DNA from 3 places in the Lederbergia graminis genome. Region 2 is predicted to be linked to each of the others. Evidence: predicted binding sites of a transcription regulator. Region 2 holds the regulator's gene; each other region holds the start of a gene.
What was found. The regulator Rex, encoded in region 2, represses fermentation and respiration genes when NADH is low (regulators of the CRP and FNR family bind a similar motif). The targets are predictions, from matches to a motif close to TTGTGAAATATTTCACAA.
Positions count from the first base shown of each region.

Region 1 (3,267 bases), on a different contig from region 2:
AGCGCGACAGCCGTAATTCCGGCAATAAATCCACAAAGAATCGAAAGGTAAATATCCTTTTTTTCTTGTAAAAGCACCTTAATGATAGACTTCATTATTCGTCCCTCCCTTGCTGGATAGACACCATTTCACGATAGGCTGGTACAGATGCAATTAATTCATCATGTGTGCCTGTAGCTAACAGTTCTCCTTGCTCTAAAAATAAGATTTTATCCGCATTTTTGATGGTGTGGAGGCGATGTGCAACCGTAATGACTGTTGCTGTTTTCGCTAATTCCATCATGGCTGCTTGCAAAATCTGCTCCGTTTCGAGGTCGAGCCCAGTTGTTGGCTCGTCGAATAGAATAACGGATGGGTTTTTCAGGAATGCTCTTGCAAGTGCAATACGTTGTTTTTCCCCGCCAGAAATTCCTCTTCCTGCTTCTCCAATAGGAGTATCCAACCCATGTTCAAGTGTAGCAATCAATGGTAAAAGTCCCGCTTTTTCCGCTGCTTGCTCGATTTCTGAGCGTGTCGCTTTTTCCGTGCGTCCAATCGCTATATTTTCCGCCATTATTCCGGAAAAAAGGTACGGGTGTTGCGAAATATAACTTAATTGATCAAACCAAGCTTGTTCGCGAATAGTGGAACGCTCACGTCCGTTAATCAACATTTGACCTTCTGATAAAGGGACAAGGCCAGCGAGCATGAGTAATAAAGTCGACTTCCCAGCCCCGGTTTTCCCAACAATGGCAATTTGTTCATACGGCTGCATATTAATATTGATATTTTTCAAAGTAAATTTTGAACTTCCATAACTAAAACTTGCTGCTTTTAACTCGATACTTGGTGGAGTGTTTTTCTCTAAATTTGTTTCTCCCCAATCCACCTTCGTTTCTTCTTCCGAAAGCTCTTTTTCCAACTTCTTCGCTGCGCCCATACTGCCTCGACCTGTGTGGAAGGCACTACCGAGATCCTTTAATTTTGTATAAAATTCAGGTGCGAGCACTAACATGAAGAAAGCGGTGAAGAAGTCGATGTTTTGGTAAATGATTAAACGAATCGCTAATTCCATCGCGATTAATCCCATACTTAACATGGAAATAAACTCTAACGCTAAAGAATTATTGAACGCGATTTTCAATACTTGCATCGTTGCTTCGCGAAATTCTAAACTACTTTTCTTTATCGCTTCTTTTTGCTGACGAGCGCGTCCGAATAATTTTAGTGTTGTAATTCCTTGTAATGTATCTAAGAACGTACCTGAAAAAGCAGCCATTTTATCCAATTGTTCCTCTGATTTGTCCTTCGTTTTAAAACCAATGACAATCATGTAAATAGGAATAAATGGAGCAGTTATTAAAATAATGATCGCCGTTGCAATATGTTGAGTAGAAATGACGATTAATAGAATGATTGGAATAATGGTGGCTTGTATGAGCTGTGGCATATAACTGCTGAAATAACTATCGATTTCATCAACCGTATCCATTAACACACTCACTTTTTGTCCAGATTGACCACGAAGAGATGCTTGTAGTGGATTTCTGGAGTATCGCTGTAACAAGCTTTTTCGTAAATCACCTTTTACTTTCGCCGCCATTTTGACTCCTGTTCTCCCGCTTAAAAAATGAAAAGCAGCACGAGCAAATAGAATGGCAAGCAATGTATATAAAAACGGGGCTATATCCGTAAACGTTGCTTCTTGTAGAAAAACTTGGTCGACTATGGAAACAATTAAGTAACCTTGAGCTACAATAACTGCACCAGAAAGAACTGCCATCATAATGAGCAGGATTACCTTTCCTCTCTGTTCAAAAGCTAACTCTTTCAAACTCATAGCACCTCAACACTCCCTTCAACACATAGTGAAGTACTTCACATAATTATACCTCATAACGAAACGAGAGTAAAACAAGGAACAGCGTGGGAAAGTACGGTTGAAATGGGATATTTAGGGGACATGGGGTCAAGGGGACATGGGGTCAGGAACCTTGTCCCGGCAATTTCAGAGGGACATGGAGTCAGACACCCTCGTCCCACCCAATTTCAATAATTACTAGAATGCACTTTGTTCTATTAAACTTTTTAAAGTGATTTCCAAGTAAATTTCCAAATTCACCAGCATGTAGTTACGTATTGATGTTAAAATTGTTTTAAATGTCAAGAGACGGAAGAATTTGGGACAGTGTTCCTGACCCCTTGTCCCAGGAGAGGTGAAGCAAATGAACATTCTTAATTTCGAAGAATTTGTAAGCGAGAAGGTAAAAGAGAGAGGCTATGATTATTATGCTTCGGGTAGTATTGTGGAGAAATATGTAGGTGCAGATGAGTATTTATTAGTTGTAAATGGTAGTGATCGCTATGAGGTTGTCGTGAAGCTGGGAGAGAATGGGGAAATTATTTCTTCGAATTGTGATTGTCCATATGATTATGGTCCTATTTGTAAGCACCAGGTGGCAGCATTTTATGAATTACTTGAAGATATCCACGGGATTAAGCAAGAGGTGAAGAAGATTGGAAAGAAAAGTGGAAAGAAGATTGAAAAGAAGATTGAATTAATAGATGTGTTACGAGAACTATCAAAAGAAGAATTAATTACAGTTATCCTCGAACTAGCTGAAAAAGATGAGGTATTGGAAAGTAATCTTGTTTATAAATATTCCAAACATGACTATGAGGACGAAATAAAGCACTGTAAAAAAGCGATAAAGGAAGTAGTACGTGCCCATAAAGGAAGACAAGGTTTTATTCATTATCGTGATGTGTTTGATTATGTACGTGATATGGAAGCGATATTGGAGAAAGCGAGTAAGACGTCTAATCATAATGTAGCCGTTGCCATACCATTATTAGTACTAGAAGAAGCGATTAAAGCTTTCCAGTATGCAGATGATTCCTCCGGTTCAATTGGCTTTTTAGTCCGTGGAGCAATAAAAGAGCTAAGTGAAATCGCCATATATGCAGAGGATTATGAACTAGAGCAAAGAGCAGAGATTTTTGATGCGATTTTACGTCAATGTGATCGTCCTATTTTCAAAGGGTGGGAAGAATTTTCTATTGAATTGCTTTCAGTTTGTATAGAATTTGCCGACGTACCAACACTTAGAGCAAGACTGCAGGATAAAGTGAATACACTCCTTCTTACAGCTGCGGATAATCGCTATCATAAGGAACAATTACTTGAGATTCTATTTGATATATTGAATGAAAATGGTACATCGGAAGAAGTGGAAGCTTTTTTGAAAGAGAATCTACAATATTCTTCGTTTAGAGAAAAGTTTATCC
Region 1 covers NZ_JBHSMC010000045.1:37,832-41,098, reverse strand. Annotated here, with positions in the region: gene cydC (thiol reductant ABC exporter subunit CydC) at 1-95, opposite strand, end outside; gene cydD (thiol reductant ABC exporter subunit CydD) at 95-1,819, opposite strand; gene ACFPM4_RS20040 (SWIM zinc finger family protein) at 2,205-3,267, shown strand, end outside.
Region 1: cydD (thiol reductant ABC exporter subunit CydD) is a predicted target of Rex. The motif match lies at 1,846-1,863, and genes of this name have one in related genera.

Region 2 (3,267 bases):
CATGAAATTTCTTTATTTCCGTTCTAGATAGTTCATACACTTGTGTAACTACTTTATCGAGAAAATAGCGATCATGTGAAACGATTAATACGGCACCAGAATAATTTGCTAAATATTGCTCTAACCAGGAAAGGGTCTCAATATCTAAATGGTTCGTCGGTTCGTCCAGTATTAACAAATCAGGTTTCGTTAGTAAAAGTTTCGCCAATGCTAATCTCGTTTTTTGCCCACCACTTAAAGTAGAAATGAGTGTAGAACAATCTTTTTCATAAAAGCGCAAACCATGTAATACAGAGCGAATATCGGATTCGTATTGATATCCTCCAATTTCTTTAAATTTCACTTGGAGTCTATCGTATTCATGTAGCAATTTTGCTGCTTCGCTTTCACTTACGGTTGCTAGATCAAGCTCTATTTGGCGAATTTCTTTTTCCATTTCTCTTACTTTCGCAAAAACAGATAGCATTTCATCCCAAATAGATAATTTTGATTCAAGTCCAGTGTTTTGTGCTAAATAATCAATTGTTACATCTTTCGGCTTGACTATCTGACCAGAGTCATAGGAAAGGTGGCCTGCGATTATTTTTAATAAAGTAGATTTACCAGCACCATTACGCCCAACTAGGGCAATGCGGTCATTTGTTTGTATTTCAAGTTTTATATTGGATAATATTAATTCTGCTCCAAAGTATTTTGTTAGTTGTTGAATTTGTAACAACATCATATTATTTCACCTCTAGTTTCATAGTTAGTTTACCGTATATATGCTGCAAACTTCAATCATGGAAAGTGAGAACAATAAGACATGTCGGAAAAAATAGTGTATGATATTACAAGGGGGGCTGTCCGTGAGTAATTTGACACATTTTAATGAAGAGGGTCGGGCGAAAATGGTGGATGTAAGTGATAAGCCCGAAACGGTTAGAATTGCAAAAGCGCAATCTAGTATTGAAGTAAATGAACTTATATATGAACATATACAATCAAACCAAATAAAAAAAGGGGATGTACTTGCTGTCGCTCAAGTAGCGGGAATTATGGCAGCTAAAAAAACATGGGATATTATACCTATGTGTCATCCAATTCCATTAAAGGGGATCGATATTTCTTTTAACTGGAAAGAACAACCACATAATAAGTGGAAACTAGAAATATTCGCTACCGTTAAGACAATTGGAAATACGGGAGTAGAAATGGAAGCATTAACAGCTGTTTCTACGGCGGCTTTAACGGTATACGATATGTGTAAAGCAATAGATAAAGGAATGATTATTGGTCCAACCTTTCTCCTGGAAAAATCAGGTGGAACTAAAGGGAAGGATTTTAAACGAAATGATGTTGAGATATAATTTAGCATTTGTGCGGAGGTAAAAAGATGAGCGAAGAAACAATGAAAATACCACAAGCGACAGCAAAACGGCTGCCATTATATTATAGGTTTATCAAGAATCTCCACGCTTCTGGAAAACAGCGTGTTTCGTCCGCAGAGCTAAGTGAAGCTGTAAAAGTAGATTCTGCAACGATTAGGAGAGACTTTTCTTATTTTGGTGCGCTTGGAAAAAAAGGTTATGGGTATAATGTAAACTATCTACTATCATTTTTTAGTAAAACATTGGATCAAGATGAAATAACGAAAGTAGCGCTAATTGGTGTAGGTAATTTAGGTACTGCGTTTTTGAACTATAATTTCCTTAAAAATAACAGTACGAAAATAGCGATGGCATTTGAAGTAGATCCATCGAAAATTGGTACTAATATCGGTGATGTACCAGTATATGATATGAAGGAATTAGAGCAACGTTTAAACGAAGAAGAAATTACTGCGGTTATCTTAACGGTTCCGGTCAATGCAGCACAACAAATTACTGATCGTTTGAAGGATACTGAGGTGAAAGGCATCCTTAACTTTACACCAGCAAGATTATCTGTACCACCTTCTGTTCGTGTTCATCACATCGATTTAGCAGTAGAACTACAATCTCTTATCTATTTCTTGAAAAATTATCCGAATCCTGACACGGAAAGTTCACAAGAATAAGCAAATTGTCAATAGCAAAATTACATGTAATCCGTTAAACTATAACTATTAAGGAGGTGGGCGCAAATGGTATTAGGAGCTATCGGTCCAGGTAGTGTCGTTATTATTGCTATTGTAGCATTACTGATTTTTGGCCCAAAAAAATTACCGGAATTAGGCAAGGCTGCCGGTAAAACGTTACGTGAATTTAAAAATGCAACAGCAGGTCTGGCAGATGACGTAGATCCAGTAAAGGATAATAAAAAAGACGCCGACAAATGATAGGATGAACAGTTATGAATCAGAAAGAAATGACTTTTCTTGACCATATAGAAGAATTAAGAAAACGGCTAATGACGATAGTCGTTTTCTTCGTGTTAGCAGTTATTGTAGGCTTCCTCGTCGTAGAACCGATTATAAACTTTATCCAAAATGCGGACGTAGCTGAGGAACTTACAATGAATGCGTTTCGTGTTACAGACCCTTTTAAAGTTTATATGAATATGACATTTGTGATCGCACTAATTATTACATCTCCTGTTGTATTATATCAACTATGGTCATTCGTCAGCCCTGGTCTACTGGAAAAGGAACGAAGAGTGACTTTATCTTATATTCCTGTTTCTGTTCTTCTTTTTCTCGGGGGCTTGGCATTTTCTTATTTTGTTCTCTTTCCATTTTTGATTAAATTTATGCTCGATCTTTCGAATGAAATGAGCATTCAATCAACTATAGGAATTAACGAATACTTTCAATTTCTCTTTCAAATTACGATTCCATTTGGATTGCTCTTTCAGTTGCCGGTTGTCATTCTCTTTCTAACTAGACTAGGGATTATTACGCCGATGTTTTTAGCTAAGATTAGAAAGTATGCCTATTTTGTATTGCTAGTCATTGCAGCGATTATTACTCCGCCAGATGTTATTTCTCATTTAATGGTCACCGTCCCTTTATGTTTACTATATGAAATTAGTATTTGGATATCGCGGATCGGCTATAGAAAGGCGAGAGCGGCAGAGTTAGAGGTTGAAAATAATATACAAAAATAAAGCAGGAAGATTCATCATTTGAATCTACCTGCTTTTTTTATTGGTTCTTCTTCATGTTTTTCAACTTAAAGTGTATCGCGATTAATCGGAATCCTGCTCCAAAGTCAAATGTAGCAATTAGTAGTAAAATATAAACGAAGAAATTCCAATCGTTCATTTTTACTTGTTGAATGGCGAAGTATGTAAAAAGAACGCCAAGAA
Region 2 covers NZ_JBHSMC010000003.1:5,711-8,977, forward strand. Annotated here, with positions in the region: gene ACFPM4_RS04540 (ABC-F family ATP-binding cassette domain-containing protein) at 1-724, opposite strand, end outside; gene moaC (cyclic pyranopterin monophosphate synthase MoaC) at 849-1,349, shown strand; gene ACFPM4_RS04550 (redox-sensing transcriptional repressor Rex) at 1,376-2,038, shown strand; gene ACFPM4_RS04555 (twin-arginine translocase TatA/TatE family subunit) at 2,105-2,299, shown strand; gene tatC (twin-arginine translocase subunit TatC) at 2,314-3,066, shown strand; gene ACFPM4_RS04565 (YdiK family protein) at 3,104-3,267, opposite strand, start outside.

Region 3 (3,267 bases), on a different contig from region 2:
GTCCCGCAGGAGTCGCCACCTGCCGCTCCAATCAACAGTATCTGCTACTAATAATGTAATATATGAGGCCTTTATTCCCGCAGTCAACCATGTATCACAAAACCGGCTATACACCACAGAGGATGAAAATGGATTAAGTAGTCCATACTGATACTATCTTGCACATGGTAGGTATAGCTTTTTATTTTACGAATTAGAAGGGTTTTATTTATTGTTGTCTTTTTTCGTAATTAGAATTTTTTGCTTTCATGGTAGGAGTCTCCGTGTATTTCTTCCGCTTGTATCTTTTAATTACTGTCTTCACATATTAATTTTTTTGCAATTATTACTCTAATAAAGAAACCCGAACTAGATGATAGTTCGGGTTTTATTTATGTTTGTAATCCTTTGGGATTATCTTCGGAATTTACTGCTATCCTATTTAATGCGCGTTTTCTTTTCTAAAGTTGCTGCCTGAGATGTCTGAGACATTTTCGATTGCGATGAGTGCTTTTGGGTCTATTTCGTGTGTAATTGCACGTACGGTTGATAATTCGATTCGGGTAACGATGGAATAGATAATTTTCTTTGGCTCATTTTTATATACACCTTCGCCATGAATATAGGTAATTCCTCTACCTAATTCTTTTATTAATCGGTTAGCAATTTCTTCTGGAGTATCGGAAATAATCGTTACTGATTTTAATTCCTCTAAACCTTCAACCACAATATCAATCATTTTATAAGCAATAAAATATGTAATGATGGAATACATCGCAGTTTCCCAACTAAATACTAATAAAGCTGCAAGTGTAAAAATGAACACATTGATAATCATAACTGTTTGACCTACTGATACAGGACGCTTTTTACTAATAATAATCGCGATAATTTCAGTACCATCTAATGCTCCGCCTGTTCGAATTACCAAGCCAACACCGGTACCTAATATTACTGCTCCGATTATCGTTGCTAAAAATAAATCATTTGTAAATGGTTCTAAATGATGAAGAAAAGAAGTTGCTATGGATAATACAACTACTCCATATAAAGTATGTAAAGTAAATTTAATACCAATTTTTCTAAAGCCGATAAAAAGAAATGGTAAGTTTAGAATTATAATGAACAAACTCATTTTAAATCCAGTTAATTCTGCCCCTATAATAGAAAGTCCTATTACGCCTCCATCTAAAATAGAATTTGGCACTAGAAACAATTCTAGTCCTACAGCAGCAATAATTGCTCCAATTGTAATCATCACAATTTGTTGCACTTCTTTGAATAATCGTTTCTTCTTTAAAGTATCCATAAAACCATGCCTTTCCCTACGTGTATTCTTTTCTTTTTAAATAATACCATTTTTTATCAATTATTACCTACTTAGAAAAATTAGGAATGTTTTCAGGGATTCCCACTACATCTTTAGGTATTTCCCTAATGGGAGTACTTTGTATAAACCTTCACAATGGAAATATAGGAATAAGTACAACATCTTATGATGCATGGAGAGAAGGGGAGTGGAAGGTACTTATGAAAGGGAAATTTGGATTACGATTTTTAAAACCAACTGAAAGATATTCTGGAAACTGGTCCATCCTCGAAGAAAAAAGTAGAGATTGGGAAAATATGTACCGTAAGCGATGGTCACATGATAAGGTAGTCCGCACAACCCATGGTGTTAACTGTACAGGATCATGCAGTTGGAAAGTATTCGTGAAAAACGGCATTATTACATGGGAAAATCAGCAAATAGACTATCCATCCTGTGGTCCTGATATGCCAGAATTCGAACCGCGTGGTTGTCCACGAGGTGCATCTTTCTCTTGGTATGAATACAGCCCATTACGAGTGAAATACCCTTATATGCGTGGAAAGCTAAGGCGCTTATGGAAGAGTGCATTACAAGATCATTCTAGTCCAGTGGATGCGTGGGCAAGTATTGTGGAAGATGCTGAAAAAAGTAAGGTTTATAAACAAGCACGAGGTAAAGGTGGACATGTCCGTGTTACATGGCAAGATGCATTACAGTTAATATCTGCCCAATTACTTTATACTATTCGCAAATATGGACCCGACCGCATAGCAGGCTTTACTCCTATTCCAGCAATGTCGATGTTAAGTTATGCATCTGGTGCTCGCTTTATCTCCTTATTAGGTGGAGAGATGCTCAGTTTTTATGATTGGTATGCTGATTTACCACCAGCATCACCGCAAATATGGGGAGAACAAACCGATGTACCAGAATCATCAGATTGGTATAATGCTGGCTATTTAATTATGTGGGGTTCAAATGTTCCATTAACTAGAACACCAGACGCCCATTTTATGACAGAAGTTCGTTATAAAGGAACAAAAGTTGTTTCCGTAGCACCGGATCATGCAGAAAGTGTAAAGTTTGCAGATAATTGGATTGCTCCACACCCAGGAACAGATGCTGCTGTTGCACAAGCAATGACCCATGTTATTCTTGATGAATTTTATGTACAGCGCAAAGAGCCAATGTTCATAAACTATGCAAAGCAATATACAGATTTACCATTTCTAATTCTGTTAGATAGACATGAGGATTCCTATAAAGCTGGGCGCTTCCTACGTGCTAGTGACCTAGGAGAAGTATCGGAAAATGCACAATGGAAACCTGTAATATATGATGAAATTTCTAATAATGTCATCGTTCCTAATGGGACGATGGGACAGCGATGGGAAGAGGATTCAAATTGGAACTTAATCCTTGAAAATGAAGATGGTTCACAAATTGATCCAGCAATGAGTGTAGAGATAGTTACTTCTGAGTGGAAAGAAATAGTATTCCCATATTTTGAAAACCAGGCGAACGGTACTTTTAAACGGGATATTCCTGTGATGGAGATCACATTAGCAGACGGGTCCATTCAGTATGCTGCTACTGTATATGATTTAATGTTAAGTCAATACGGAATTCAACGTCCTAATAGTAAATTTGCAGCAACAGGATATGAAGATGCTACGTCCTTTTACACACCAGCATGGCAAGAAAAAGTAACGGGAGTAAAAGCATCAGTTGTAGTCCAAGTAGCACGTGAATTTGCACAGAATGCGATTGATACAGAAGGGCGCTCCATGATCATAATGGGAGCGGGAATTAATCATTGGTTTAACAGTGACACAATTTATCGCTCCATCCTGAATCTTGTCATCTTAACTGCATCTCAGGGAGTTAACGGTGGTGGCTGGGCGCATTATGTTGGTCAAGAGAAAGTAAGGCCAATTGAAGGCTGGAGCTCAGTTGCTTTCGCGAAGGATTGGCAA
Region 3 covers NZ_JBHSMC010000004.1:32,513-35,779, reverse strand. Annotated here, with positions in the region: gene ACFPM4_RS06015 (YitT family protein) at 422-1,288, opposite strand; gene ACFPM4_RS06010 (nitrate reductase subunit alpha) at 1,510-3,267, shown strand, end outside.
Region 3: ACFPM4_RS06010 (nitrate reductase subunit alpha) is a predicted target of Rex. The motif match lies at 1,428-1,445, and genes of this name have one in related genera.